DNA from 3 places in the Mesorhizobium sp. B2-4-2 genome. Region 3 is predicted to be linked to each of the others. Evidence: predicted binding sites of a transcription regulator. Region 3 holds the regulator's gene; each other region holds the start of a gene.

Region 1 (10,106 bases), on a different contig from region 3:
GCATTCAACCGCACGCTCGGCCGCGCCAGCTATCGGGCGATCTGGTCAGTCGTCGGCGAAGCCCCAGCGGGCTCCACATTCATCGTCGACGCCTGGTTCGGTTTCCAGCCGCGCGAGCTGCTCGATGATCATCTCAGGAATGCCGGGGTCGAACAGACCGTCGAAATCTGGTGCCATGCGCCCGGCGAAGTCCTTGCCGAGCGTTACGGCGCCCGGCTCGGCCAGCGTCTCCCCGGCCATCCAGGCGCGTCCTATATCCCCGAACTGATCGAACTCGCCAGGCGCGCCGAACCGCTGCGGCGCGGTCCGCTCTTCGACGTCGACACGACGAAACCGATCGACCTCGATGCCATCACGGCATGGCTGCGAGCGATGATGACGGGCGACGTTTAGAATGTTGGTGGACAAGAAGCAGCTGGCCTGGCCTGCCTAGTCAATAACCGACGGTGAAGCGCTGCTTTATGTGGGCGGGCTTCTCGATCTCGTCGACCATCGCGATGGCGTAATCCTCGAAGGAAATGCTGCTGCCCTTGTGCGAAGCCAGAAGCGTGTCCTTGCCGAGGCGGAACTTGCCGGTTCGCTCGCCCGGGATGAACATGGCGGACGGCGACAGGAACGTCCAATCGAGGTCATCGATGGTCTTCAACTTGTCGAGGAAGTCGGCGCCCTTCTGCGCCTCGGCCTTGTAGATGTCGGGAAATTCGGGCGTGTCGACCAGCCGCTTGCCGGGCGCGACCTCAAGGCTGCCCGCACCGCCGACGACCAGGTAGCGCTTCACGCCGGAGGCTCGCACCGCGGCGATCAGCGTGTCGGCATCGCTGTCGAGGAAATGCACCGAACTGATCACCACATCATGGCCGCGGATCAGCTTGGCCAAGCCTTCCATGTCGAAGACATCGCCCTTCCTGGCCGTCACGCCAGGCAGCGCAGCGATTTTTTCAGGATTGCGGGCGATGCCGGTGACGGTATGGCCACGGTCGGAGAGTTCCTTGAGCAGGCGCGAACCGACTTCGCCCGATGCGCCGATGAGAGCGACTTTTGCCATATCTTTTTCCATTCCTTGTTGGAGGTCGGTTGGGGATCACGCGGCCGCGATATGAGCGAGGAGATTGTCGAAACTGCCGAACAGCGCGTTCGAACCGATGAGGCGCGGCGCATCGTTGCTGATGATGGCGAGCGAAGGCACGCCGTTGGAATGCAGGCGCTGGAACAGCGCGCGGCCTCGGCCGACCAGTTCGCGGTGAGCTGTCAGCAATCCTTCGGTTGGCGCCTTCACCAGTTCGCGGGCATCGGCCATGCCGGCGTCGGCGAGCACCTCGGCGACACCGCCGACCGTGACGATATCGCGCCCATCGACATAGCGCGCGTTCTGGATCGCCTTCAGCGCGGCCAGCCGGCGGCCGGGATCTTCCGGGCCCGCTGCGGTAATCGCGAGGGTCGCGGCATGGGAATCCAGCAACGTGCCGCGAACATTCAGCACGTTGTCCCGATAGGCCTGCGTGAAAACCTGTCCCGTTAACCGCTCGATGCGCTGGTCGTTCGCCCAGGCATGGGCGGCAAAACCGTCATCCATCGGCCGAGCGCCTGCCCCCGAAAACAGCCCGGTCGGCAAGAGCTCGACGCGCACGCCGCTGCCGGACAGTTTTTCGAGCATCGGGCTTGCGCCATAACACCAGCCGCAGAGCGGATCGAAAAGATAGGTCACTTCTGGATTGCTCACGGTCGCCCGGTCTCCGTTGCGGTGGCGTTGGTTGCCCCGTCCCCCAAATTGTCTGGTTACATGTGGCAGGTGATGGTCTTGCAATAAATGGCGTCCACCGAACTCCTCAATCTCAATCGGCTTGTCTATTTCACCACGGTGATGGAGACAGGCTCGTTCACCACGGCGGCGGACCGGCTTGGCGTGGCCAAGGCCGTGGTCAGCCATCAGATCGGCAGGCTTGAGCAGGAACTGGGCGCGACGCTCATGCGGCGCACGACGCGGCGTGTCACGCCGACCGAGGAGGGTCGCCTCTTCTACGACCGCGCGATGATCATCCTGCGCGAAGCCGAAGCGGCCTATGGCGAGATCTCGCACGGGGCAGTCGAACCCAAGGGAATGCTGAGGCTGACCGCGCCGCTCGACTATGGCACGAAGATCGTTGCGCCTGTCATGGCCGCCTATCTCCGAACTTATCCGCATATGCGCGTCGAGGCGATTTTCGATGACGCCGTCAGCAATCTGGTGGACGAGCAGATCGACCTCGGCATCCGCGTCGGCTGGCTTGCGGATTCGTCCAATCAGGCGCGGCGCCTGGGCACGATACAGCAGGTCGTGGTGGCGAACCCGACCTTCGCCGCAAGCCTGCCGCCCGATGTCACCCCGCGCCAGGCAAGATCGCTTGCCTGGGTCGGCAACGCCCAGCTGCGCGGCATCGGCCAATGGCTGTTTTCAAGAGAGGGAGAAACGGTGTTGACCGAACTCAACCCGGTCATCATGTGCGACAAGAGCCCGGCGGCTCTTGCCTGCGTGCTCGCCGGTATCGGATTGGGCGTATTTCCCGACTACAGTGTCGGCGACGATATCGCCGAGGGACGTCTCGTGCCGGTATTTGCCGACTGGATGTTGCCTGCCGGCGGCATCCATGCCGTTTTCCCTCCGGCCCGGTTCCGGCCAGCCAAGGTCCGCGCCTTCGTCGAGTTGCTGGCGGCCGCCGAGAAGAAACGCTCGCGTCTCGTCGAAACGGCCTGAGGCGACGGAGACAGCCCGCCAGCTCAAGGCCGACGGGCCGATCATTTTGGATCGCCGGGGCGCTCACCGATAGGTCGCGTATAGATCCTCAATCCGCTCGCACGGCGCGGCCACCGGATGCGATACTGGCAGGCGAGATCATATTCGGCACCAGAATGTCATTGCGGCGCGCGAAGGCGATCAAGGTCGCCCGCACGGTTTCCGCATCGATCTCGCCGGCAATGCCGGCTTTGCAAGCGTTGAGGGCGACGGCATGGGCGCCGTTTCGGCTGGCAACGGGCCAGTCCTGCAACACGGCATATGCTTCCATCGCAGTCTCGATCGTTACCGGAAGCCCCATTCCGACCAAGATCGTCACGGGTTCTTCAAAGCGCATCTGTGCCATGATTTAAACCTCCATTCGATGGCAAACGAACCGAAGCATGTCGGGCAGCCTGGTGCGCGAAGACAGGTCGGCGCGGATAGGGCGGGTGCGCCGGTGTCGTCGGATTTCCGGCGGCCGCGAGCCTGATCTTGGCTGGCTCGACCGGGCTTGGCTTGAGCACTGGCGAGCCTCGGCCAGGCGCCGGTAGCGCCCTATGCGCCCTGGCGAGCGCCTCGAGCCAGGCAAGGACGGAAAGCGGCGGAAGCGCCCGCCCATCGAGCCAGGCGGCGACCTGGCTTTGCGGGCAACCAAGCTCGTCGACGAGGTCTGCCGCTTTCCACCTCAACGTTTTCAGGCATTCACGCAATTGGCCCACGATCATGTCGGTCCTCTTCCCAACCGGACATCGGTCCATCGTTTGCTGTGGGGCTCCGATGATCGCGTCCTCCATCCCTGGTTGAGCCGCCGGAGCCTTCCGAGGCTGCCGACACATGCTGCGCGGCCAGGAACATCAGCGTCGACGCCGCCGTACGGCGGCTCCAGCCTGCGGACTCGGCCATGTCGAGAACGCGCATCAACAATGGCCCCAGCACGCTCCTGCATTCTGCCTCGTAGGCGAGAAATTCGTTTGCCGGATGCGTGGGCGCCGGAACGGAACCGATACCGGTCATAGTGGTCTCTCTCCAAACTTTCCCCGGGAAGCGCCCGCTCCCACTTCTGGGAGCGGGCGGCCTCCCGGCGTCCTAGAAGTCCATGCCCGCGCCGGCGGGCATGGCAGGGGTCGCGGCCTCCTTCTTTGGCTTCTCGGCCACCATCGCCTCAGTGGTGACCAGCAGGCCAGCGACGGAAGCGGCATCCTGAAGCGCGGTGCGCACGACCTTTGCCGGATCGATGACGCCTTGGCCGTAGAGATCGCCGAACTCGTTGGTCTGGGCGTTCCAGCCCCAGCCGAACTCGCTCTTCTCGCGCAGCTTGCCGACGATGATCGAGCCCTCGGCGCCGGCGTTCTCCGCGATCTGGCGCACCGGGGTCTCGATCGCACGCCGCACGATCTCGACACCGGTCCTCTGGTCGGCATTGTCGATCGGCAAGGCATCGAGCGCCTTGGCGGCCCGGAGCAGCGCGACGCCGCCGCCCGGGAGCACGCCTTCCTCGACCGCCGCACGGGTCGCATGCAGCGCGTCGTCGACACGGTCCTTGCGCTCCTTCACCTCGACTTCCGTCGAACCGCCGACACGGATGACGGCGACGCCACCGGCGAGCTTCGCCAGCCGCTCCTGCAATTTCTCGCGGTCGTAGTCGGAGGTGGTCTCCTCGATCTGCGCTTTGATCTGGGCGATGCGGCCCTGGATCTCTTCCTTGCGGCCAACGCCGTCGACGATGGTGGTGTTTTCTTTTTCGATCACCACCTTCTTGGCGCGGCCCAGCATCTGCAGCGTGACGTTCTCGAGCTTGATGCCGAGATCCTCGCTGATCGCCGTGCCGCCGGTGAGGATGGCGATATCCTCCAGCATCGCCTTGCGGCGATCACCGAAGCCAGGCGCCTTGACGGCCGCGACCTTCAGGCCGCCGCGCAATTTGTTCACGACCAGCGTGGCGAGCGCCTCCCCTTCCACGTCCTCGGCGATGATCAGCAGCGGCTTGCCCGACTGCACGACCGCCTCGAGGACGGGGAGCATGGCTTGCAGGTTGGACAGTTTCTTCTCGTGGATCAGCACATAGGGCTCTTCAAGTTCGACGCGCATCTTGTCCTGGTTGGTGATGAAGTACGGGCTGAGATAGCCGCGGTCGAACTGCATGCCTTCGACCACCTCCAGTTCGGTCTCGGCGGTCTTGGCCTCCTCCACCGTGATGACACCTTCATTGCCGACCTTCTCCATCGCCTCGGCGAGGAACCGGCCGATCTCGGGATCGCCATTGGCCGAGATGGTGCCGACCTGGGCGATCTCATCGTTTTTCGTCACCTTGCGAGCGTTGGCCTTCAGTTCGGCAACGACCGCCTCCACGGCCTTGTCGATGCCGCGTTTCAAATCCATCGGATTCATGCCCGAGGCGACGGCCTTGGCGCCTTCCTTGACAATGGCTTGGGCCAGAACGGTCGCGGTTGTGGTGCCGTCGCCGGCGATGTCGTTGGTCTTCGAAGCGACTTCGCGCACCATCTGCGCGCCCATGTTTTCGAACTTGTCTTCCAGTTCGATCTCCTTGGCCACCGTCACACCATCCTTGGTGATGCGCGGCGCGCCGAAGGATTTATCGATAACGACGTTGCGGCCTTTGGGACCGAGCGTCACCTTCACCGCATTGGCCAGAATGTCGACGCCGCGCAGCATCTTCTCGCGGGCTTCGGTATGGAATTTCACTTCCTTGGCAGCCATTGGATCACTCCTTCAATTTAGGCAGCTTTCGTTGACTGATAACTTGGCAAGAAGCCGTCAGGCGGCCTTCTTCACGGTCGCGGTCTGCTCGATCACGCCCATCGCATCGCTTTCCTTCATGATGATCAGGTCTTGGCCGCCGAGCTTGATCTCGGTGCCGGACCATTTGCCGAACAGAATGCGGTCACCCACCTTGACGTCGAGCGGCTGTAGCTGCCCGGCTTCGTTTCGGGCGCCGGGGCCGGCGGCGATCACCTCGCCTTCCTGCGGCTTTTCCTTGGCTGTGTCGGGAATGATAATGCCGCCAGCCGTTTTCTCCTCGGCTTCGATGCGGCGGACCAGGATACGGTCGTGCAATGGGCGGAACGTCATGTCGTTCTCCTTCAAGGACAAACAGTTTTTGAGGTTCCTCCGCGCCGGACCGGCAATATCGGCCCGGCACGAGGTGCCGCGACCCTTGTTCAGGCATCGCGCGCGCATATCGAGCTAGTTTTGGAATTTTCCGGTTTCAAGAGGTTGGCGCAAAAATTTTGGCACTCGTCGCACGAGAGTGCCAACGCGTTGTTATCATGCAGGAATTCTCACCAAGTCGACGATTTCACCGCTTGAATTTTGGTAGAGGGCCAACAAGATTATCCTGGCCGGCGCTGCCGAAGCACAGCCGGAAACTGGACGCTATCGAGGAGTTTTTGCAGACGGAGGACAACGATGGACCGACAGAAATTTTCGCCGATCATGCCTTCCCTGACTGACACGCCCGACACCTCGCTTGACCGGCTGCTTTCGCCGGCGAGGCACTTCAAACATCCTGACGAGGTATTGGAAGACGACGCGCTCGACCTCTGGGAAAAGCGGGCGATCCTGTCGTCTTGGGCCTCGGATGCCTGCGCGGTGGAGTCGATGCCGGAACTGCGCCTGCCGCCGGGAGTCGAGCGGCCGGTTTCCTTCGACCACGTCATGGAGGCCTTGTGCAAGCTCGACATCGACGTGCCGGCGCCGCGGTCCACGCCGGATGAATTCCGGCACGACTTCGCCAGGATGAATGCATGAGGTCGTAAGCGAAAGGAGAAACATATGGTGACTGCGGTCAGCAGAGAATTCCGCCTGCAGATGGATGGCTACGGCCTGACCACGGCCGAGATTCACTATCATATGCCTGACTACCCCAACCTGCTGCAGCTCTATGTCTGGCAGGAATACGACCTCGCTCCCGATTTCCCGGAGCTGAAGGGCTTCCTTGGCTATTGGGAAAGCGAACTGGACGGCACGCTGCATTCCGTGCGCGTCGCACATCATCGTCTAATCACACCGTCGGAATGGCGCGCCGTTGACGGCATCGTTGCCATCCATTGAGCGGATCACATTGAGCGGATCAAAAAACCTGAAGCGCGTCGCCTGCAACGCGGCGCGCTCAAAGGCTCGATTGAGCATACCTAAAATCAGAGTTCCCGAGCAGGATGAGTGATGGGATTCGTGTCATCCTGCTCTGACAGCCATCGGCTGGGCCGTCCTTGACATCGCCGCGGAACGGAATTGCTGGGGCGAAGCGGAGCGGCCCCTCGTCAGGCCGGCTCGCTTGGCCGCCTTCAAGAAGGCCTTGTAGGCGGCACGCCCGCTGCGCCAGCCATCCAGCGCATCACGGCATGCACGGCCGGCGGCGCGCCAGCTTGGTCCGCGCGCCCATTTCGGCCATTGTTGATCCAGGCATTCCAGAGCCTCGAAGCTGCTGGCGACCTTGCGTGGGGCGTCCGACAATTCGAGGGTAATCGGCTGGGGAAACCGAATATCGTTCATCACTTCCTCCGTTTTTTGACGTCTTTTTGCGAGTAAGCAATCGGATGGCGTCACCGGCGACCGTCCATCCGTGATCGAGATGGTCAGCCGTTCAGGCCGCGTCAAGGGCCGCCGGAATCTCGACGAGACGTTCGATCAGGCCTCTTGACGCCACGCCCGTCAGTTCCCAGATCGATTCCGCCGGCGCCGGAAGGGCCGGCAGGTCAAGGAGTGCCGCATCCTTGGCACTCCTCGTACCCATGTTGCTCAGCGAAGGAGGATATGGCTATGAGAACCGCTTTCGACTTTTCACCACTCTATCGGTCGAGCATAGGCTTCGACCGTATTTTCGACCTGCTGGAGAATGCCAGCCGCACGGCGAACGTCGACAACTGGCCGCCCTACGATATCTCCAGGACCGGTGACGACGCCTACCGCATCACCATGGCGGTAGCCGGCTTCAGTCAAGACGAATTGAGCATCGTGCATGAACCCAACATGCTCGTCATCGCCGGCGAGCGTGCCGGAGAGGACAATGGCGAATACCTGCATCGCGGCATCGCCGGACGGCCGTTTGAGCGCCGCTTCGAACTTGCCGACCATGTGAAGGTGACCGGCGCCGGCCTCGTCAACGGTCTCCTGACCGTCGATCTCCAGCGTGAGATTCCCGAAGAGATGAAACCGCGCAAGATCGAGATCGGCACCAGCATGGCCAAAGCCAAGGAAAAATCCGCGGCAAAGCCCGTGCAAGTGGAAAAACAGGCCGCGTGAGGCAATTCGGGTCAGGGCTTCCACCAACCGGACGACGGTCGCCCGGTGGTGGAGACGCAAGCAAAGAGGAGAAAGACAATGAGCGTACGTGATCTCATTCCTTTTGGCCGGGAACGCGGACAGGTGCCCAGCCTTTTGCGCGATGGCGAACGTGATCCGTTCATGTCGTTGCACCGCGAGGTCAACCGTCTTTTCGACGATGTTTTCCGCGGTTTCGGCTCCGGTCTGCCATCCTTGTCTTCCGTTGCCGCGAACGGCGGACGCTGGCCGAGCGTCGAGATCTCCGACACTGGAAAGGAGGTCCGTATCACGGCCGAAGTGCCCGGCATGGAGGAAAAGGACATCGAGGTCCTGCTCGATGACGACGTGCTGACCCTGAAGGGCGAAAAGCGGTCCGAGAGCGAGGACAAGGAGCGCCAGTTCTCCGAGCGCTATTACGGCCGTTTCGAGCGCCGCATTCCGCTCGGCATCGAGGTAGAGCAAGACAATGTCGAAGCGCGCTTCAGGAACGGCGTCCTGACGGTTACATTGCCGAAGACCGCGAGAGCGCAAGCGCAGGCAAAGCGGATCGAGATCAAGAGTTGAACCACCTATGCCGGCGGTGGGACAAACCCACCCGCCGGTTCTGGTCGAGACGGCAGTATTGACGGCTTACACTGCGGACGCGATCGCTTGCTGGCTGGATTATCTTCGGCGACAGGTCTGCCTTTTGTGCGGTGGCCCGCTGAACGCTTTGGCTTGGCTTGGCTTGGATTTCTTTTTGACCTTGGGCGTCGGCTTTGGGTATTTGCGGGCCCGTGATGAGGGTTCTCAAATCAGCGGGGGGCCATCAGCCGGATACAAGAACAGCCCGGGGTGAGCCGGGCTGTTTTGATTTGGTTGCGGGGACAGGATTTGAACCTGTGACCTTCAGGTTATGAGCCTGACGAGCTACCGGGCTGCTCCACCCCGCGCCACCTATGAGCAAGCGTGAGCTTGCTTCGACCTCTGGAAGCAGGTGTTTTCTGCTTCGATCTCTGGAAGCAGGTGTCTCTGCTTCGATGTTTGGAAGCGGGCGATTGCCTGCTTCGCGCCGCCAAATTGAAAGGGCCGCTTACGCGGCCCGTTGTCCCGTTGGCGGGCCTGTTCGTGAAGAGAAGATTTCACATCCATCCGATTGGATGTGAGTTTAACGTGCGTTTGGCAGACCTGGCAGCGACCTACTCTCCCGCGTCTTGAGACGAAGTACCATCAGAGCTGGAGCGTTTCACGGCCGAGTTCGGAATGGGATCGGGTGCAGCCGCTCCGCCATAACCACCAGGTCGGCAAAACGCACGTTATTCGAGAAGCTGGGTTAGGGATTGGGCAGAAGGCAATAGTGAATAGGGGATGCCTATTCACTATTGGCTCGTTGCTCTTCACCTGTCTTTTTGTGCCTGAGCGACATCCACAGTTTGCTTTCGGGCAAAGCCCGCAAGCGCGACTGCGCGTCGCCGGTCGTCCGGCGCCCTCGCGGAGCATAGGCCCGTAAGGGCCGCTCATGCGTGAGCGCTGGCCAGACCATCGTGTTTCACGATGGGCATAAGGAATGAGAACGATCAAGCCGATCGAACTATTAGTACCGGTAAGCTTCAAGCGTTGCCGCTCTTCCACACCCGGCCTATCAACGTGGTCGTCTTCCACGGTTCTCAGGGAATACTCGTTTTAAGGTGGGTTTCCCGCTTAGATGCCTTCAGCGGTTATCCCGTCCGGATATAGCTACCCTGCTATGCGGCTGGCGCCACAACAGGTCCACCAGAGATCCGTCCATCCCGGTCCTCTCGTACTAGGGACAGATCCTTTCAATATTCCTACACCCACGGCAGATAGGGACCGAACTGTCTCACGACGTTCTGAACCCAACTCACGTACCGCTTTAAATGGCGAACAGCCATACCCTTGGGACCTGCTCCAGCCCCAGGATGCGATGAGTCGACATCGAGGTGCCAAACAACCCCGTCGATATGGACTCTTGGGGGTCATCAGCCTGTTATCCCCGGCGTACCTTTTATCCGTTGAGCGATGGCCCTTCCACGCGGGACCACCGGATCACTATGACCGACTTTCGTCTCTG
Region 2 (10,106 bases), on a different contig from region 3:
CAAGCTGTCGATGCTAGTGAGTCTTCTCAACGCGATAGCCCTGTATCTGAACCAAACAATATCCGGCCACCCGCTCAGGGAGACAGGCGGGCGGCCGGCAGGCGCCTATTTCTGCGGCGCCTGGTCTATGATCGACTGCATGGTCTCCTGCGCATTGGCGATGGCGCCGTCGACGTCGTCGCCGAAGAACACCTCGTTGACCATCTGCGTCCACGGGCCGTTGGCGGAGTTGATCAGGTCGTTGAACACCACCGAATAGGGCGTCTTGCCCTTGGCCATGGCCTCGGCTGCGACCTGGTAGCGCGGGTCGAGGTCCTTCAGCGCGTCCTTGGCGATGTCGCCGCGCACCGGCAGGCTGCCATATTTGGCCAGGATCGTCTGGCCTTCCAGCGAATAGGCGAAGTCGAGGAACTCCTTCACCACATCGATCTTCTTGGTGCCCTTGGTGACGACGAAATTGTCGCCGCCGGCAAAGGACGACCAGCCGCCATCCTTGCCCGGCAGGAAGGTGATGCCGTAGTCGATGTCGGGATACTGGGTGTTGAGCGCGCCGATAGCGAAGGCACCCGACGGCGAGATGCCGATGTTGCCGCCGGCGAAGGCGGCGAAGAAATTGGCGCCGGTGTCGGTCTGGGCGCCTTCCGGCACCAGGCCCTTCTTGACCATCGAGCGGTAGAGATCGATGGCGCCACGCAGCTGCGGGCTGTCCAGCGTAGCCTTGGAGCCGTCCTGTGAGAGGATATCGCCGCCCGAGGCCCAGACCAGCGGCGTGAAGGTGAAGATGTTGCAGCCGCCGCAATTGCCGGAGAAGTAGAAGCCCTTGATGTTGCCGCCGAGCGCGTTGACTTTTTCGGCGTCGGCTTCGATCTCGGCCCAATTGGCCGGGCCCTTTTCGGGGTCGAGGCCGGCCTGCTTGAACAGCTTCTTGTTCCAGATCAGCACCGAGGCGTCGGCGGAGAAGGGCAGGCCGTAAATGCGGTCCTTGTACGTGCCGGTCTTCACATGAGCCGGCGACAGGCTGGCGAAATAGGGGAGCGACTTGGCCCAGTCGGTGATGTCCTCCAACTGGCCGGCGGCAGCAAAGGAGGGCGTGTAGATCAGGTCGAGCGACAGCGCGTCGGGCGCCGTGCCGCCGGCGGCGGCAGCACCGTATTTCGGAATGATCTCGGCGTTGGGGATGATGTCGAGCTTGATCTGGTTGGTGTGGCCCTTGTTGTAGGCATCGACGATGCGCGGCATGAAGTTCGAGCCGTCGGCGCGCACCCAGATGTTGGCGGTCTCGGCGGCGGCAAATTGCAGCCCGCAGCCGAATACGGCGGCCGTCAAGGCCAGCCTGGCAATCAAAGTCCTCATATTCTCCTCCTCCACGTTTTGGCCGCGACGCGCGGCTTGCCGCCGATTGCGGCGTTTGGTTCTTCAGCCGTCCGGCAGGCGGCCGCAGGACTGACGCACCACCAGCCGGCACGGCAGTTTCCGGATGCCTGGCGCGGCGGGCTTGCCGCCGACCAGGGAAAGCAAGGTCAGCCCCGCTTCGCGGCCGAGCGCAGCCAGGTTCATGTCGACCGAGGTCAGCGGCGGGCGCGTCGCTTCGGCCACGATCTCCCAATTGTCGAAACCGATGACGCCGACATCGCCGGGCACGTCGAGACCGCGCTCGCGCAAGGCATCGATGACGCCGCGCGCGATCTGGTCGTTGCCGCAGAAGACGGCGTCCGGCCTTTCGCTTGCGCCGTCGGCCGCGCCGTCGAACAGCCTCGCCACGGCTTCGTGTCCCCAGGCCTCCGACCACGAGCCGAGCAGCGGCTCGGTGACCGACAGGCCGTTCTCGGTCAGAACATCGCGATAGGCCTGCGCCCTGGCGTGCACCACGGCAAAGCTCGCCGGTCCCGAGACATGGGCGATGCGCCTGCGGCCGAGCCGACAGAAATGCTCCACTGCCAGCCGCGCGCCGCCAGCGTCGTCGGAGACGAAGGCGACGGCGTCGGGATCGGGCTGGGTGAAGGCATAGATCACCGGAATGCGCAGATTGGACAGGTCGACCGGCAGATGACGGTCGATGCGCTTGCCGGTGGCGATGATGCCGTCGACGCGCTTGTCGAGCATGGCCTCGACATGGAGCTGGCCGAGACGCGGATCCTCCTCGACATTGCACAGGAACACCGAGACGCCGGCGTCGACCAGCGCGTCGGAAATGCCCGACATCAGCGGCAGCGAGAAGCGGCCATAGGTATCGTTGGTGAGCAGGCCGACGGTGAAGGAGCGTCGCCGCAGCAGGCTCTGCGCCAGGCTGTTGGGCCGGAAGCCGAGGCGCTGCGCGGTCTCGCGAATGCGCTCGCGGGTCTCGGCGGTCATGCGGCCCTGGTCGTTGAGCGCCTTCGAGGCGGTGGCGACGCTGACGCCAGCCTCGGCCGCCACGTCACGCAAGGTGACGGGCTTGGGAAAGGCTGGCTGATCGTCCAATGCCATTGCGGCGAAAATCCCGATTGGGAAAAGGTTTTCTCTTACAGGCCGGAATGACCCGGCCAATGGCCGAGCCCGCTCGGAAATGTTTGGAAAAACCTTTTCTCAACCCAAGCTAGGCCAGATACAGAGGCTGTTCAAGAGGAAAAGTGGCTGGTCCTCCGGTGGTGCGAAGTGGCCGCCGGAGGGCGGGCTCACGGGCTCGGCGCCCGGCGAGTTCATCAGGCGAATTCCTGATCGGCAGCCGTCAGTGCTGCCCACGGCGCGAGCCAACCAAAGCAGCAATCGGCGACATGTCTACAAACGACTCTTCGGTCTTAACGCTTGCGCAAATATTATCGGTTAGTTCGCTAGTCATGGCCTCGTGGCGGAGCGGCTACGCTGGAGACGGCAAATCTCTGAAGCCTCGGTTCGATCCCGAGGCGAGGCCTCCAAAATCATATGACGTAGAGCCTGCGTCGGACCATCAAGGGCGATGGGTCTTGCCAGCTTGCATTTGCGGCCTGGGCCGGACAGGTCCTCGTCTTCGTTGTGACGCTGACGCGCCGGCAAGAAGACTGCTACCCAGCCGACTTGCGCGCTTTCAGCATCTGACGATCGGGGTCACGTGGCATGCGGCCGGCGTTAAAGCAGCCTATTTGCATTTGGCATGCAGGGCACTCGCCAAAAGAGTGCTATGGAAGGGCGAGAGCTTGCCCGCTCCGACTTTCCCCGACATTCGAGGCCATTTTCGTGCGTGAACCGTCGCTGTTGCCCGTCTTTGGAAAACTTGGCGCCAAGGGACCCCGTGTCGTCGCGGTGGAACCGGTCCCGTCGGCAGGTATCGCCCCACGGCTGCGGGAGGCTCTGGCCGCCCATGGCGGCATGGTGTTGAAGCTGTCGGTCGTCGCCTGGACGATATCGGTCCTGGGCATGGTCTTCTTCATGTTGCAGGGCTGAGGCAAATGGCCAACCGCTACGCACTGCGCATGGACTTGCCCCAAAGCTGGGCCATCATCGACGTCTTCACCGGCCAGCCCGTCGTCGTCAGGCAAAGGGCGATGGTCGGCATGAGCCCGCGCGACGCCAACGCCATGGTCGATCAGATGAATGTCCGGGACGTCGAGCGCCGGGAGAAGGCGGAGCGTAAATCCTGATCCAGCGCCGTCCGCCTGTCGTCTCAGCGGAAGTCGTCGGCCGTCAGCACATACATGCTCTTGCGCGTGCGGTCATAGGCCTTTGACGCTACGTCGCGGATGACACTGCTCTCGGTGTCGAAGGTGGCGAGATAGCCGGCTTCATTGGCTGCCGTCGCCGGCTGCATCCTGGTCATGGCATCGGCGGCGACCGAGAAGGAAATCTGGAACATGCCGTCATAGCCGACGAAACGGATACGCTTGCCGGCTTCGTCGTAGCTGCGGCTGCGGTTGGGGAAGGTCAGGCTCATGATTTTGCCTCCGTCGTTTTCTTCACCGCGCGTTTCTTCTTCGGCGTCGGGTTCAGGGCCTCGGCCACGCGGTCGGCTTCTTCCTTGGCCAGCCGCAATTGCCTCAGCCTTGCCGTCTTGATCTCCCTGGCCCTCGCTTCGGACATATATTCGGCGGTTGCCTTGTTGCGCTCCGCCGTCTTCTTCTGCTTGTCGACAAAGCGCGCTTCAGCTTTTTCCATGATCGTCTGGTTGCCGTCGGCCATCGAGGAAATCTCCCTTGCGTCTGAAATCGTGAAAATGAACTTGTCCGATAAATAGGCACTCTGCCGGGAAAATTCAAATTTTTGAAATATTTGGTCGTTTTCCGACCCGATGAAACCGGGCGCCGAAATAATACTATGATTATTCAATATCCGCTCGGAATAAATTTTGGCACTCCTATCTATCGAGTGCCAAAGAGCCTATAGAAGGGGGCGGCCGCCTATGCCGGCCCCAGAAAGAAGTTCTCATGAAATTTCGGCCACTCCACGACCGCGTCGTCATCCGGCGCGCCGAAGGCGATATCAAATCCAAGGGCGGCATCATCATTCCCGACAATGCCAAGGAAAAGCCGCAGGAAGGCGAAGTGATCGCGGTTGGTCCCGGCGCCCGCGACGAAAACGGCGCACTTGTTCCGCTCGACGTCAAGGCCGGCGACTTGATCCTGTTCGGCAAATGGTCGGGCACGGAGGTCAAGATCGACGGCGAGGATCTTCTGATCATGAAGGAAGCCGACATCATGGGCGTTATCGAAAAGAGCATCGAAGCCAAGAAGGCCGCCTGACTGAAGCGCCGCGCCTCTGCGCGGTGACGGCTCCACTCCAAATGCGAACTGGATAAAATCATGTCTGCCAAGGAAATCAAATTCTCCACCGATGCGCGCGACCGTATGCTGCGCGGCGTCGAGATCCTCACCAATGCGGTCAAGGTCACGCTCGGCCCCAAGGGCCGCAACGTCATCATCGACAAGGCCTATGGGGCGCCGCGCATCACCAAGGACGGCGTCACCGTCGCCAAGGAAATCGAGCTTGCCGACAAGTTCGAGAACATGGGCGCGCAGATGGTGCGCGAAGTGGCCTCGAAGACCAACGACCTCGCCGGCGACGGCACCACCACTGCCACGGTGCTGGCCGCCTCGATCCTGCGCGAAGGCGCCAAGCTGGTTGCCGCCGGCATGAACCCGATGGACCTCAAGCGCGGCATCGACCAGGCCGTCGCGGCCGTCGTCGTGGAAATCAAGGCGAAGGCCAAGAAGGTCAAATCGTCGGCCGAGATCGCGCAGGTCGGCACAATCGCTGCCAATGGCGATGCCAGCGTCGGCGAGATGATCGCCAAGGCGATGGACAAGGTCGGAAATGACGGCGTCATCACCGTCGAGGAAGCCAAGACCGCGAACACCGAACTCGACGTCGTCGAAGGCATGCAGTTCGACCGCGGCTATCTCTCGCCCTATTTCGTCACCAATGCCGACAAGATGCGCGCGGAGCTGGAAGAGCCCTATATTCTCATCCACGAGAAGAAGCTCGGCAATCTGCAGGCAATGCTGCCGATCCTCGAAGCGGTGGTGCAGAGCGGCAGGCCGCTGCTGATCATCTCCGAGGACGTCGAAGGCGAGGCTCTGGCGACGCTGGTCGTCAACAAGCTGCGCGGCGGCCTCAAGGTCGCGGCCGTCAAGGCGCCGGGCTTCGGCGACCGCCGCAAGGCGATGCTGGAAGACATCGCGGTGCTCACATCCGGCCAGATGATCTCCGAGGATCTCGGCATCAAGCTGGAGAACGTCACCATCGAGATGCTCGGCCGCGCCAAGCGCGTGCTGATCGAAAAGGACACCACCACGATCATCGACGGCGCCGGCACCAAGGCGACCATCCAGGCGCGTGTCGCCCAGATCAAGGGCCAGATCGAGGAAACCACCTCCGACTATGACAAGGAGAAGCTGCAGGAGCGGCTGGCCAAGCTCTCCGGCGGGGTGGCCGTCATCCGCGTCGGCGGCGCCACAGAGTCGGAAGTCAAGGAAAAGAAGGACCGCATCGACGACGCGCTGAACGCCACGCGCGCGGCGGTCGAGGAAGGCATCGTGCCAGGCGGCGGCGTGGCTCTGCTGCGTGCCAGGACGGCGCTTGCCGGCCTGAGCGGCGCCAATGCCGATGTCACCGCCGGCATCTCGATCGTGCTCAGGGCACTCGAAGCGCCGCTCCGCCAGATCGCCGAGAATTCGGGCGTCGAAGGCTCCGTTGTCGTCGGCAAGCTCTCCGACAGCAAGGACCACAACCAGGGTTTCGATGCCCAGAACGAGGCGTATGTCGACATGATCAAGGCGGGCATCGTCGATCCGGCGAAAGTGGTGCGCACCGCGTTGCAGGATGCCGGCTCGATCGCCGCGCTTTTGATCACCGCCGAGGCGATGATCTCGGACATTCCGGCCAAGGATGCCGCGCCTGCGGGCGGCGGTGGCGGCATGGGCGGCTACTAAGATTCGGCCGGCTCGCGAAGGTGGTTTCATAAAAGCCATCTTTTCAGACCTGATCCGTATCTCGCCAAAACGGTCTTTGCCGCAGGCGAGACGACTATCGCCGGGGGATTCTCTCCCGGCGCGTAGGCCTCTGGCCCAGGAGATCGATCCATGATCGTGTTCGTGCAGAAGCCACAGACGGTCGTCACGACCGAAACGACAGAGGAAAGCCGCTTCGACCGCATCCGCAGGATTGCCGCCGACAAGCACAAGAAATCCGAGCCCGATCCGGCAACGCCACAAAAGGGCGAACCCAAGCGTCCGATGTAATAGCGGCGCCGCCGCCGCTACATTCCGCTCAACCTCAGCACCACATCGCGCGTCAGCGGCGCAAGTTCGACGGAATTGGTCGAGCCGGGCTCCAGCCAGATGATCTCCTCGATCTCGGCGGCGGCTATCGGCTGGCCGTCGATGGAGAGCGCGAACAATTCCGCCTCGACCGTGCTGTCCGGCTCGTTGGCGGCCGTGGCCGAGAACAGGCCGAGCCAGGAGGTGGTGGCGGGGTCGATCGCCAATCCGAGTTCCTCGCGCAGTTCGCGCATCAGGGTGTCGAGCGGGGCCTCGCGCGGCTCGATCTTGCCGCCGGGCTGCATGAAGGCGCTGGTGCCGCGCTTGCGCACCAGAAGCAGCCGGCCCGACGCATCCGCGATGACGCCGGCAGCGATCCTGATCTTGCGGCTTTCGTGGCGGGTAGGATTCACGGTAGACTGTTCCGGTGGTCGTTTGGTGCAGAGCCTGCGGAAAACGGAACCGCGATTCTCAGTTCGGAGACAAGCCATGTTCGCAGCCAAGGCCATCGACACTTCGGACAAGGCCGCGTTCTACCGCGATCTTGCCGCGCAACTGAAGGCGCTGCTCGAGGGCGAGGGCGACTCGATCGCCAATGCCGCCAACACCGCGGCGCTGATCTTCCAGATGGTGCCCGATCTCAACTGGGCGGGCTTCTATTTCCTGGCCTCGGACGAGGAATTGGTGCTGGGTCCGTTCCAGGGCAAGCCGGCCTGCGTGCGCATTGCCGTAGGCAAGGGCGTATGCGGCACGGCGGTCGAACTCGGCACCTCGATGCTTATCAAGGACGTGCACGATTTCCCCGGCCACATCGCCTGCGACGCCGATTCGCGTTCGGAACTGGTCGTGCTTCTCGAAGACGATGAAGGCGTCTTCGGCGTGCTCGATCTCGACAGCCCGCTGCCCGGCCGCTTCGACAAGGCGGACCAGGCCGGCATCGAAACACTGGCCGCGATCTACGTGGCGGCGAGTTCGTTCGAGGATTAGGCGCTCAGCAAAAAGACCGACGGTCGGCCGTCGAGTTCCTTCGCCCCCTCTGTCCGGCAGGACAGGGGCGCCGTAGAGCGCTACCTTTGGGGCCTAGGCCAACTTCACCAGCATCAGGCTGAAGCCGCCGATGAACAGGAAGGCCGAGAAGGCGAGCGCCAGCGGGCGCAGGCCGCGCGAGCGCAGCTGCGAGATATCGGCCTGCAGGCCCATGGCGGCCAGCCCCATGGTCAGCATGATGGTGGTGGCGAGCGCCATCGCCGATTTCACGTCGGCGGGTATCGCGACAAGGCTGTTCAGAGCCACGACGGCGACGAAGGCGGCGACGAACCATGGCATGGGCGGGCGCGCCGCCTGCTGGTCGCTGCTGCTCTTGCGGCGCGCCATCAGGCCCAGCGCGATGACCATCGGCGCCAGCATGGCGACGCGGGTGAGCTTGGCGACGGTGGCGATCTCGCCCGACTGGGTGCCGTTCTGGAAGCCGGCGCCGATGACCTGCGCCACCTCATGGATCGAGGCGCCCGCCCACAGGCCGAAAGCATGCTGGTCGAGGCCGAGCAGCGGCGCCAGCAGCGGGAAGCCGAGCATGGCGACGGTGCCGAACAAGGTGATCGAGGCGACGGCGTAGGTGACGTCCTCGTCGCGCGCGTCGGTGACGATGTTGGTGGCCACGATTGCCGAGGCACCGCAGATCGAGGTGCCGGCGGCGATCAGCTGCGCCAGTTTCGCGTCGACGCCGATCAGCCGGCCGAGCGTGATGGTGAAGACGAAGGTGGCGCCAAGGGTGGCTGCCACGATGCCGACACCGCCGGCGCCGATCGACACCACCTGGCCGAGCGTCAGCTGGAAACCGAGCAGCACTATGGCGAAGCGCAGCAGCCGGCGCTGCGAAAACGCGATGCCGGCCTTGGCGTGCCCCGGCGTGCCGAGCACGTTGGAGTAGATCATGCCGGCGACGACGGCTATTATCATCGGGCTGAACAGGGCAAAGCCGGAGACGTTGCGGGCCGAGAAGGCCACCGCAGTGATCATCGCGACCAATATCATACCGGGCACGGGTCCGGCCTTGGTCGAGTCGAGCGCCTTGCGGCGCTGCGCGGGTTCGGCGGAAATCAGGCTTTTTGGAATATCGTTCGCAATGTGGGATAAGGAAGACAACGTCATGCTCCAGGCGACTTCGCCCGGGGAATGCCATTCCCCGACTAATCTTTCCAATGAATTATTTTCGTTAGAATGATCGATTTTCCAGGACGGTTTTCCGGCTTACGTGACCAAAATGCGGTCGTCGGCCAAGGGCCGATACGGCATGCCTCTAATCAGGGTTGGTGAGGCAGCGCGGTAAAGAGGCTGGGGCACCGCCAGAAGGTGGCTTGGCGTCGGCTTGACGGGCCACTCATGCTGCGCCAGCTTGGCGCCATGTTCGTTCTTCCCCGCGCCAATGTCATGCGACGCCGAACCTGTACACTGCGAGGCGGCATGATTGCGCGACGACGAGGAGTGGCCCGTTAATTCCGGTTCGTTCTTCCCAGCCCCGCCCGCGCAACCGTCGGCGGGCTGTTCATGTCTGGAGCCCTCGATGAGCATCAATCCTTCCATCCAGTTCCGGCAGGCCGGGCCGGCGGACGCCGCAGCCATCCGGGACATCGTGCGCTTGGCCTATGCCAAATGGGTGCCGCTGATCGGCCGCGAACCGCTGCCCATGCGCGCCGACTACGACATAGCGGTTGCAGAGCATGAGTTCGACCTTGCGACCGACCAGGGCGAAATCGTCGGCGCGATCGAAACCATGCCAGCCGACGATCATGTCTGGATCGAGAATGTCTGCGTGGCACCGCATGCGCAGGGAAGGGGGATCGGCCGGCTGTTGCTGGAGCGGGCTGAACGCAAGGCGGCCGAAGCGGGCCGCAACGAACTTCGCCTGCTGACCAATGGCGCCTTCGCGGCCAATGTGTCGCTTTACAAGAGGCACGGCTATAGGATCGACCGGGAGGAGCCGTTCATGAACGGTACGACTGTCTATATGAGCAAGAGGCTCGCTGGATAGACCGCAATCGGAGTTCGACAATGGCTGCCAAAATCAGGCTGAAGCAACTGCCCGGGCTGTACGCGATTTCGCGGCTCGAGCCTGGAGCGAGCGTTCCCGGTTGGGCGGACGGGCCAGGCTTCGTCAGCATCACCAGAACCGAGGATGAACTTTCGATCGTCTGTCTGCAGGATCGCGTTCCAGATGGCGTCAAGCGGGATGACGAGTGGGTCGCCTTCAAGCTCCAAGGACCTTTCGCTTTCGATGAAACCGGCATCGTGTTGTCGGTCATCAGGCCACTGTCGGAAAACGAGCTGGGCATTTTCGTGGTGTCGACTTTCGACGGCGATCACCTGCTGGTGAAAGCCGCCGATCGGGTCGCGGCGACA
Region 3 (10,106 bases):
CGCGATGGTCACGACGCGGTGGCCGTTCTCGACGAAGCGGCCATGCGCGCCAGGGCCGACGCCGACATATTCGCCATAGCGCCAGTAGGTCAGATTGTGCCGGCTTTCGGCACCCGGCCGGGCGTGGTTTGAGATCTCATATGCCGGCAAACCATGGGCTGATGTCACCTCTTGCGTCAGCGCATAAAGGTCGGCGGCGTGGTCGTTGTCGGGGATGATGAATTTCTTCGCCGCGTGCAGCGCGTGGAACGGCGTGCCTTCCTCGATGGTCAGCTGATAGAGCGACAGATGGTCGGCGGCGTGGCCGATCGCCTGTTCGAGCTCCGATGCCCAGGCCTCCGTCGTCTGGCCTGGCCGTGCGTAGATCAGGTCGAAGGAGAGCCTTGGGAATATCTCCCGCGCGAGCCCGATCGCGTGCAGCGCCTCGTCCACATTGTGCAGCCGGCCAAGGAAGCGCAAATCCTTGTCGTTCAGCGCCTGCACGCCGAGCGAGACCCGGTTGACGCCCCCAGCGCGATAGCCGCGAAAGCGTTCGGCTTCGACCGAGGAGGGATTGGCCTCCAGCGTCACCTCGATGCCGTCGGGCACCGTCCAGTTCTTCGCCACGGCGTCCAGGACCCTGGCCACCGTTTCCGGCTTCATCAACGACGGCGTGCCGCCGCCGAGAAAGATGCTGGTCACCTCGCGTGGGCCGGTGCGCTGGCGCATCGTCGCCAGTTCCGCCTCGAAGGCGGCGGCAAAGCGCTCCTGGTCGACCGGCTGGTGGCGGACATGGCTGTTGAAGTCGCAATAGGGGCATTTGGCCGCGCAGAACGGCCAATGCACATAGACGCCGAAACCGGGGCTGCGGTCGAGCGGCATGGTGGCGCCGGGCCTGATCATGCCGAGCCTAACCGGGCCAGACCCAATCGGGCTTGGGCGAATTTCTGGAAGGCGCGGGCGCGGTGCGACAGCGCCGTAGCCTGGCCGGGTTTCCAGCCGTGTTTTTCCTCGGCACTCATCTCGCCGAAGGTCTTTTCGAAGCCGTCGGGCAGGAACACCGGGTCGTAGCCGAATCCGAGCTCGCCGCGCGGCGGCCAGACCAACGTACCTTCGGCCTCGCCGCGGTAATATTCTGCCTCGCCATCGGGAAAGGCGAGGCAGATGACGGCGACGAAGCGTCCCGTGCGCTGCGCGGGCGTGGCGGCGCCGACTTCCTGCAGCGCCACTTCGGTGCGCTGCATGGCGATGCCGAAATCCCTGCTGCCATCAGGCGTTTCGGCCCAGTTGGCGGTGTAGACGCCGGGCGCGCCGTCGAGCGCGTCAACGCACAGGCCCGAATCGTCCGACAGCGCCGGCAGGCCCGTCGCCTTGGCTGCGGCGAAGGCCTTGATATAGGCGTTCTCCTCGAAGGTTGTGCCGGTCTCCTCGGGTTCGGGCAAGCCATAGTCCTTCGCCGATTTCGCCTCGAATCCGAATGGCGCCATCAGATCGGCGAATTCGCGCAGCTTGCCTTCATTGTGGCTGGCGACGACGATCTTTTTTCCGTCGAGAGAATGCATCAAAGTCCCCAGATTCTCGGCTCGGCGAATTCGATCGAATTGCCGGAGGGATCGCGGATATAAAGCGAGCGGCCGCCTTGCGGCCATTCGAATTCGCTTTCGACAGCGATGTTCTCCGCCTTCAGATGGGATTTCCAGCGGCTGATTTCATCGGCGGTCGCCGCAAAGCAGAGATGGCCTTCGCCCGATGTGCCGTGTGGCGGCACTTTCAGCCTCGCGTCGGGCGCGGGCGGGACCTTGGTCGCCTCGGCGTTGAAGATCAGCAGCACGCCGGCTCCGCAACGGAAGAAGAGATGGCGGCCCTCGACCTTGCCGAGAGGAGTGAGGCCGAGGATGTCGGTGTAGAAGGCTTCGGCAGCGGCGAGGTCGGTGACGTAAAGAGCGGATTCAAGAATGGCAGAGGGGATCACGAGGCACCCCCCTCTGGCCTGCCGGCCATCTCCCCCGCAAGGGGGGAGATTGGCAGCGTGAGCGCCCGCTCATGGTATTCTATGCTGATTACTGGCGAAGCTCGAGACAACAGCCGATCTCCCCCCTTGCGGGGGAGATGCCCGGCAGGGCAGAGGGGGGTGCCCAGGCTCCGCATGAATAAACTACGCCACCGCCATCTGCTGCAAACTCACCAGCCTCTGGATGCCTTTCTTGGCCAGGCCCATCAGCTCGGCGAACTGCCCTTCCGAAAAGGGCTCGCCCTCGGCCGTGCCCTGGATCTCGACGATGCCGCCCTTGCCGGTCATGACGAAATTGGCGTCGGTGCCGGCCGAGGAATCCTCGAGATAGTCGAGGTCGATGACCGGCTGGCCGTCATGGATGCCGCAGGAAATCGCCGCGACATGGTCCTTCAGTACCTTGGCGACGCTCACCATCTGCCGCGCTTCCATCCAGCGCAGGCAATCGTAGAGCGCCACCCAGCCGCCGGTGATGGAGGCGGTGCGGGTGCCGCCATCGGCCTGGATGACGTCGCAGTCGACGGTGATCTGCTGCTCGCCCAGCGCCTGCAGGTCGACCACGGCGCGCAGCGAGCGGCCGATCAGCCGCTGGATCTCCAGCGTGCGCCCGCCCTGCTTGCCGGCGGAGGCCTCGCGGCGCATGCGCTCGCCGGTCGAGCGCGGCAGCATGCCGTATTCGGCCGTAACCCAGCCTTTTCCGGAATTGCGCATCCAGCCCGGCACCTTTTCTTCCAGGCTTGCCGTGCACAAGACATGCGTGTCGCCGAACTTCACCAGGCACGAGCCTTCGGCATGTTTGGAGACGCCGCGCTCGAAGGAGATGGCGCGCATTTCGTCGAACTGGCGTTTGGAGGGGCGCATTCGGCCTGCTTTCTTGTCAGCTTTTTTGAATCTTGGCCGGCTTTTAGACGCATGCGGGGCACGGCGTAAAGGAAAATGGACCGGCGGCCGCAAACGCGGCGGCACCGGGGCGATCGCGCAACGCGACACCGGGTGATCGCAAACGGCGACACCGGGTGATCGCAAGTGCGACACCGGCTGATCGCGCAACGCGACACCGGGTTGCGCGCAGCGCCGCGAAGTCTATATCCTTGAACCGGAGGTTATGGCCGAAATGACCAAGGCAGTCGATCCCGCTTCGCAGTCGCTCGCTCTTCACGCGCCGGCACTTCAGGCGCTCGACATGCGTTCGCGCGACATCTTCCGGCGTATCGTCGATTCCTATCTGAGGGACGGCGAGCCCGTGGGATCGCGCAGCCTGTCGCGCATCCTGCCGTCCTCGCTGTCGCCCGCCACCATCCGCAACGTGATGAGCGACCTCGAACATCTCGGCCTGATCTACGCGCCGCACATCTCGGCCGGCCGTCTGCCGACGCAGGCCGGCCTGCGCTTCTTCGTCGACGCCTTCATGGAACTGGGCGACCTCTCCGACGAGGAGCGGCGCAGCATCGAGGCGCAGGTGCGAGCCTCCGGCTCGGGCGCCACGCTGGAACACATGCTGACCGAGGCCAGCCAGATGCTGTCGGGCATGTCGCGCGGCGCCGGCCTGGTGCTGGCCGCCAAGAACGAGGTGGCGCTTAAGCACATCGAGTTCATCCAGCTCGAACCGACCAAGGCGCTGACCGTGATGGTGTCGCAGAACGGCGACGTCGAGAACCGGGTCATCGATCTGCCGGCCGGCATCACCGTCTCGCAATTGCACGAGGCCTCGAATTTCCTCAACGCCCATATTCGCGGCCGTACGCTGGCCGAGGCGCGGGCGGAGGTCGAGCGTATCAAGGAAGAGACAAGGGCAGCGCTCGACACGCTGTCGCAGGACCTGGTGGAGAAAGGGCTGGCGGTGTGGGCCGGCGCGGAAAGCGGCCTGCCGGCGCGCCTGATCGTGCGCGGCCGCGCCAATCTGCTCGAAAACGTCACCGCCCAGGCCGACATCGAACTCCTGCGCCACCTGTTCGAGGACATGGAGACGCAGGACGGGCTGATCCAGCTGCTCGACCTCGCCGAGGCGGGACCGGGCGTGCGCATCTTCATCGGCTCGGAAAATAAGCTTTTCTCGCTCTCCGGCTCGTCGCTGGTCGTGGCACCCTACCGCGACAAGGACGCCCGCGTCGTCGGCGCGCTCGGCGTCATCGGCCCGACCCGGCTCAACTATGCCCGCATTGTCCCGATGGTCGACTATACGGCGCAGCTGATATCGCGCATGCTGCGCTGAGAGCTGGGATCGATCCAGACGGCCGAGGAGAGAAAAGATGGCGCTGGAATCGTTCAAGGCCCAGATCAGCCTGCTGCTGGAGGAGATGGTCAACCAGCCTGAGGATGTGCGCGAAGTGCAGGAGCAATTGCGCGAGAAGCTGCGCGAAATCCGCGCCATGGGCATGCCGCTGCCGGCCGATCTCGTCGAACTGGAAAAGAACCTCGACGCCGATCTCGATCTCGACGCGGATAGCTGACCCGAATTCCTTCAACTCCCCGTGTCGTCCGGAACGACTGCCGAGCCCGCCCGTTCCCTTGATGCATGTGACTTCGGTCTTGGGACAACGACATGCATGAAGAAGCGAGAAGCTGGAGACTGGGATGATCCGACTTGCCGGCGCCGTGGTAATCGCTGCTGCCTTGCTCTTCGCCGCGACGGCATTGGCCCAGCAGGAAGAGCCGGTGCTGAAGGGCGCGGCCGCATTCGGTGACTGGCGGGCCGATGCGCCGGGCGTGCGCCGGTTGATCAGCCCGCAAGACCAGCCCAGGCCCTATGTCACCAGATCCGCCTCGAACGGCGCCGGTCCGGTGCAAAGGCCGCAAGGCGCCGAGCCGCGGCTGCCGGCGGGCTTTTCGGCGGAACTGATCGCTTCGGGCATCGACAATCCGCGCGTCGTGCGCGTCGCGCCCAATGGCGACCTGTTCGTCGCCGACAGCGAGGCCAACCAGATCCGCGTCTACCGTCTCGGCGAGGGCAGCGCGAAACCTGTCAGGGACGGCATCTTCGCCCGCAATCTCAACCAGCCCTACGGCATCGCCTTCTACCCGCCTGGGGACAACCCGCAATGGGTCTATGTCGCCAACAGCGACAGCATCGTGCGCTTTCCCTACCGCGATGGCGACCTGGAGGCCTCCGGCGAGCCGGAAACCATCGTCCGCGATATTCCGGCCACTCATCACTGGACCCGCGACATCGCCTTCTCGCCGGACGGCAAGACGCTGTATCTCTCGGTCGGCTCCGGCTCGAACGCCGCCCAGGACATGGCAAGGAAACCGCGGGGCGGGCTCGACGCCTGGGCCAGGTCGAAGCCGCTCGGCGCCACCTGGGGCGCGGAGGAAGGCCGCGCCGACGTCAGGGCTTTCGACCCGGACGGTAGGAATGGGCGCATCGTCGCCACCGGCCTGCGCAACTGTTCGGGCATGGCCATCCAGCCGGCGGCGGGCGCGCTGTGGTGCGTGGTCAACGAGCGCGACGCGCTCGGCGACAACGTGCCGTTCGAATATGCGACCGAAGTGAAGGAAGGCGCCTTCTACGGCTGGCCCTGGTACTATATCGGCGACAATGAGGATCCGCGCCACAAGGGCGCGCGTCCCGACCTTGCCGGCAAGGTCACCGTCCCCGACATTCTGATGCAGGCGCATTCGGCGCCGCTCAACATCGCCTTCTACGACGGCAGGAATGTCCGCGCAGGATCCGGTTTTCCGGCCGAATACAGGGGCGACGCCTTCGTCGCCCTGCACGGTTCGTGGAATCGCGGCAACAGGACCGGCTACAAGGTGGTGCGGCTCAAGTTCAAGGACGGCAAGCCGACCGGCGAATATGAGGATTTCATGACCGGCTTCGTCACCTCCGGCGGCGAGGTCTGGGGCCGGCCGGTCGGCGTGGCGGTGGCGAGCGACGGCGCGCTGATCGTCACCGAGGACGGCAACGGCACCATCTGGCGCGTGACCTACGGCGACGGCCGGTCCTGATCCGCTGAAAGGCCTCGAGCACGGGGCGTGCCTGGTGCAACCAAATCCGGCTCCAGGCAATTCCCGCCCGCGAAACTCTGTGCGACAAGGCGCCGTCCCAGCAGTTTCGCGGACGCAAGGCTCAATCCATGACCCTCACCGGCTTCCTCGCCTACAGCGCCGCCCTCGGCTTGGCCGCGGCCATTCCCGGCCCCGGCGTCACCGCGCTTGTGGCGCGCGCGCTCGGTTCCGGCTTCCGCTCGTCGCTGGCCATGTCCTTCGGCCTGATGCTCGGCGACCTCCTTTATCTCACCGCCGTGGTGCTTGGGCTTGCCTTTGTCGCGCAGACCTTCGGCTTGGTGTTCCTCGCCGTCAAATGGGCCGGCGTCGCCTATCTCGCCTTCCTCGGCTGGCGCTTCTGGACCGCCGGCATCACGCCCGAGACGGTCGAGGCCAGGAAAGGCAAGGGCGGGCTGGCGTCGAGCTTCCTCGCCGGCCTGACGGTGACGCTCGGCAATCCGAAGACGATGATCTTCTATCTCGCCATCACGCCGACCATCGTCGACCTCAAGACCATCACGCTGGCCGACTACGGCATCCTCGCCGCACTCACCGTCCTCGTCCTGTTCGTGGTGCTGGTGCCTTATCTGGCGCTGGCGGCCAAGGCGCGCTGGTTCCTGCGCTCGCCGCGCGCCCTGAAGGCGCTGAACCGCACCGCGGCCGGTTTCATGGTCGGCGCGGCGGCGGCGATCGCCGCCCGCCAATAGGGCCATTTTTGCCAAGGCATTCCGCCGGACTGGCTTTTGCGGGAACGCTTTTCCGAGGCCGAGGCGTTTTAGACACGGGCCCCACTCGGATATTTTCGGGCGACGGTCTATCTTGCGTCCGTGGAAGGCCTATCTTGGCGGCCATCCGTCTGAGATCAGTTCCATCCGCCTGACATTCTGGGAGCCAAACCAATGAACAAGTTCGCCGCCTCCGCTCGTGTTCCCGGCCGTGGCCGCATCTACAATTCCATCACCGATACGATCGGCGACACGCCACTGGTGCGGCTCGACAAATTCGCCAAGGAGAAGGGCATCGTTGCCCATCTCCTTGCCAAGCTCGAATTCTTCAACCCGATCGCCTCGGTCAAGGACCGTATCGGCGTGGCGATGATCGAGGCGCTCGAGGCATCGGGCAAGATCGCTCCCGGCAAGACGACGCTGATCGAGCCGACTTCGGGCAATACCGGCATAGCGCTTGCCTTCGCTGCCGCCGCCAAGGGCTACAAGCTGATCCTCACCATGCCCGAGACCATGTCGGTCGAGCGCCGCAAGATGCTGGCGCTGCTCGGCGCCGAACTGGTGCTGACCGAAGGGCCGAAAGGCATGAAGGGCGCCATCGCCAAGGCCGACGAACTGGCGGCCACCATCCCCAACGCCATCATCCCGCAGCAGTTCGAGAACCCGGCCAATCCCGAGATCCATCGCACGACGACTGCCGAGGAGATCTGGAACGACACCCATGGCGAGGTCGACATCATCGTCTCCGGCATCGGCACCGGCGGCACCATCACCGGCGTCGGCCAGGTGCTGAAGAAGCGCAAGCCTTCGCTGCATGTCGTCGCGGTCGAACCGGAAACCTCGCCGGTGCTGTCGGGCGGCCAGCCTGGCCCGCACAAGATCCAGGGCATCGGCGCCGGCTTCGCGCCAAAAATCCTCGACACCACCATCTATGACGAAATCGTCACGGTCTCGAACGAGGATTCGGTCGCCAATGCCCGCCTCGTCGCCCGGCTGGAAGGCGTGCCGGTCGGCATCTCCTCGGGCGCCGCTTTGCAGGCGGCGATCGTCGTCGGCTCGCGGCCGGAGAACAAGGACAAGAACCTGGTGGTGATCATCCCGTCCTTCGCCGAGCGCTATTTGTCGACGATCCTGTTCGAAGGGCTGGGCGCTTAGGGTCTTCGTTGGGCGAAGCGATACGACGCGTCGCCTGTCAAGTTTCGACACGCCCCCTGCCGAGCGCCTAACACAAAGGTGCTTAGCCTGGCCCGCTGAAAAAACCCGCCGTGGCGGATGCCACGGGCTTGAGCAGCGCCCTGCTTCCGGTTCATATCGCCCCCGGCCCTCGCAGGGCCGGCGGAGGACCTCATGTACAAGCTCTACACCCGTCCCGGCAGCGGCGGCTTCGTTGTCGAGGCGGCCCTGGCGCTGGCCAAGGCGCCGTTCGAGCAGATCGACGTACCGAAATCCGATCGGCCCGATCCCGCTTTCCTCCACATCAGCCCGCTGAACCAGGTGCCGGTGCTGACCTTGCCGGACGGCCGCTCGCTGACCGAATCGGCGGCCATCTGCATCCTGCTCGCCGAACGCCATCCGCGGGCCGGGCTGGCGCCGGCGGCCGATGAACCGGCCCGCGCCGACTTCCTGCGCTGGATGGCGTTCATGTCGTCCGCCCTCTATCCGGCGGTGCTGCGTTTCTACTACGCGCCGCGCTACACGGCCGACGCCGACGGCGCCAAGGCCGTCAAGCAGGCGGCCGTGGCCGAGATGGACCGCGGCTTTGCCGTCGTCGATGCCGCCTTGCGCGGCCGCGACTGGCTGGCAGGCGAGGCGATGTCGGTGGCCGATATCTATCTGGCCATGCTGGTGGCCTGGCATCCCGACAGCGGCAAGGCACGCACTGCCTGGCCCGACATCGAACGCCTGTGGGCCAGGCTTCGCGAGCACCCGCTGATGAAGACGCTCAACGCATCGCACGAAATGTGGCCGGGCTGAACAATTCATCGGCAAAGCACCGCGCTCAGGCATTTCAATGCCTGAGCGTCGCGCGTTTTCCCTGCAGGAAGCGGCGTACCGCCGGATCGCTTTCGAGGCCGATCGCACGGTCATAGGCTTCGACCGCCTGCGGCACCTGGCCGAGCCTGGCCAGAAGGCCGGCGCGCGCTGCCCAATAGGGCTGGTAACCATTGAGCCGCTTGTCGTCGCCAAGCACGTACAGCGCCGCCAGCCCCGCCACGGCGCCCTCGGCTTCGGCGATCGCCACCGCGCGGTTGATCGCCACCACGGGCGATCGTGCGATCGAAAGCAACGCGTCGTAGAATTCGCGGATCGCCACCCAGTCGGTCTCGCCGCTCAGCCGCCGCGCCGCGTGAACGGACTGCACGGCCGCCTCGAGCTGGTAGCGGCCGATCACGCCCATGGAGGCGGCGCGGCCGAGCAGGGTTTCCGCCTCGTCGATCAAGGCATGATCCCAAAGCGCATGATCCTGCTCGGCGAGCGGCACATAATCTCCGGACCCATCGCGGCGCGCGGTACGGCGCGCCTCGGCGAACAGCATCAGCGCAAGCAGGCCCAGCGCCTCCGGTTCGTCCGGCAGCAGCGAGGCCACCAGCCTGCCGAGCCAGATCCCTTCGGTGGCCAGGTTCCGGCGCCGCGTCTCTGTGCCCGCCGGGTCGGACCAGCCCTCGGCGAAGGTCGCGTATATGGCCTCCAGCACGGTATCCAGGCGCTCGCCGAGTTCGGCCCGCTCCGGTACGCGGAACGGAATGCCGGCTTCACGGATGCGGGCCTTGGCCCGCACCAGGCGCTGGCCCATTGTCGCCGGCGGAACCAGGAAGGCGGAGGCGATCGTCGCGGCGTCGAAACCAAGCACGGCCTGCAGGATCAGCGGCGCGCGCACGCCAGGTTCGATCGCCGGATGCGCGCAGGCGAACATCAGCCGCAGCCGTTCGTCGGGCAGGTCCTGGTCGGTCATGCACGCCTCCGCCTCCTCGGCAATCAGCTTGAGATGGTCGCGGCCGGTTTCGCTGGTGAGCCGCCGCCGCACCGCGTCGACACGCCGCCGCCTTGCCACGGCAAGCAGCCAGGCCTCCGGCTTTTCGGGCACGCCGGTTCGCGGCCAGCGTTCGAGCGCCGCGGCAAAGGCGTCGGCCAGCGCGTCCTCGGCGGCGGCCACATCGCGCGTGCGCGCCGCGAGCCAGGCGACCAGCTTGCCGTAGCTTTGCCGGGCGGCGGCCTCGGCGGCTGCCCGGGCAATCTGCGCGCTGCTGTCCATCACATCGTCATTTCTTGGGCATGTATTCGGCCATTTCCCAAATCGGCCGCAACTCGACCGTGCCTGTGCTGGCCGCCGGGCAGCGCGCGGCCCATTCGATGGCGGTATCGATGTCGGCCGCTTCGATCATGTAGAAGCCGGCAAGCTGCTCCTT

What was found. Region 3 encodes HrcA, which represses chaperone genes, less so after heat shock. Its sites were predicted from a motif close to GTTAGCACTCNCNNNNNGNGAGTGCTAAC; they were not measured.
Positions count from the first base shown of each region.
Region 1: the regulator HrcA is predicted to act here: its motif matches at 6,000-6,028, upstream of FJ942_RS23105 (co-chaperone GroES).
Region 2: the regulator HrcA is predicted to act here: its motif matches at 4,297-4,325, upstream of FJ942_RS19395 (co-chaperone GroES).

Region 1 covers NZ_VFVM01000011.1:143,585-153,690, reverse strand. Annotated here, with positions in the region: gene FJ942_RS23140 (ROK family protein) at 1-393, shown strand, start outside; gene FJ942_RS23135 (NAD(P)-dependent oxidoreductase) at 434-1,045, opposite strand; gene FJ942_RS23130 (DsbA family protein) at 1,082-1,720, opposite strand; gene FJ942_RS23125 (LysR family transcriptional regulator) at 1,808-2,731, shown strand; gene FJ942_RS23120 (DUF982 domain-containing protein) at 2,820-3,116, opposite strand; gene FJ942_RS23115 (hypothetical protein) at 3,455-3,766, opposite strand; gene groL (chaperonin GroEL) at 3,839-5,470, opposite strand; gene FJ942_RS23105 (co-chaperone GroES) at 5,528-5,842, opposite strand; gene FJ942_RS23100 (hypothetical protein) at 6,179-6,520, shown strand; gene FJ942_RS23095 (usg protein) at 6,545-6,823, shown strand; gene FJ942_RS23090 (DUF982 domain-containing protein) at 6,947-7,369, opposite strand; gene FJ942_RS28600 (hypothetical protein) at 7,356-7,505, opposite strand; gene FJ942_RS23085 (Hsp20 family protein) at 7,532-8,014, shown strand; gene FJ942_RS23080 (Hsp20/alpha crystallin family protein) at 8,093-8,599, shown strand; tRNA gene FJ942_RS23075 (tRNA-Met) at 8,891-8,967, opposite strand; rRNA gene rrf (5S ribosomal RNA) at 9,201-9,315, opposite strand; rRNA gene FJ942_RS23065 (23S ribosomal RNA) at 9,588-10,106, opposite strand, start outside.
Region 2 covers NZ_VFVM01000008.1:219,004-229,109, forward strand. Annotated here, with positions in the region: gene FJ942_RS19365 (sugar ABC transporter substrate-binding protein) at 106-1,353, opposite strand; gene FJ942_RS19370 (LacI family DNA-binding transcriptional regulator) at 1,417-2,466, opposite strand; gene FJ942_RS19375 (hypothetical protein) at 3,193-3,399, shown strand; gene FJ942_RS19380 (hypothetical protein) at 3,405-3,596, shown strand; gene FJ942_RS19385 (DUF1488 domain-containing protein) at 3,620-3,886, opposite strand; gene FJ942_RS19390 (hypothetical protein) at 3,883-4,131, opposite strand; gene FJ942_RS19395 (co-chaperone GroES) at 4,377-4,691, shown strand; gene groL (chaperonin GroEL) at 4,752-6,380, shown strand; gene FJ942_RS28575 (hypothetical protein) at 6,531-6,689, shown strand; gene FJ942_RS19405 (NUDIX domain-containing protein) at 6,707-7,120, opposite strand; gene FJ942_RS19410 (GAF domain-containing protein) at 7,197-7,694, shown strand; gene FJ942_RS19415 (YeiH family protein) at 7,788-8,852, opposite strand; gene FJ942_RS19420 (GNAT family N-acetyltransferase) at 9,271-9,738, shown strand; gene FJ942_RS19425 (ACT domain-containing protein) at 9,759-10,106, shown strand, end outside.
Region 3 covers NZ_VFVM01000004.1:261,379-271,484, forward strand. Annotated here, with positions in the region: gene hemW (radical SAM family heme chaperone HemW) at 1-882, opposite strand, end outside; gene rdgB (RdgB/HAM1 family non-canonical purine NTP pyrophosphatase) at 879-1,541, opposite strand; gene FJ942_RS11535 (VOC family protein) at 1,541-1,951, opposite strand; gene rph (ribonuclease PH) at 2,135-2,851, opposite strand; gene hrcA (heat-inducible transcriptional repressor HrcA) at 3,105-4,202, shown strand; gene FJ942_RS11555 (hypothetical protein) at 4,240-4,440, shown strand; gene FJ942_RS11560 (sorbosone dehydrogenase family protein) at 4,565-5,935, shown strand; gene FJ942_RS11565 (LysE family translocator) at 6,064-6,681, shown strand; gene cysK (cysteine synthase A) at 6,874-7,854, shown strand; gene FJ942_RS11575 (glutathione S-transferase family protein) at 8,047-8,673, shown strand; gene FJ942_RS11580 (RNA polymerase sigma factor) at 8,708-9,952, opposite strand; gene FJ942_RS11585 (YciI family protein) at 9,960-10,106, opposite strand, start outside.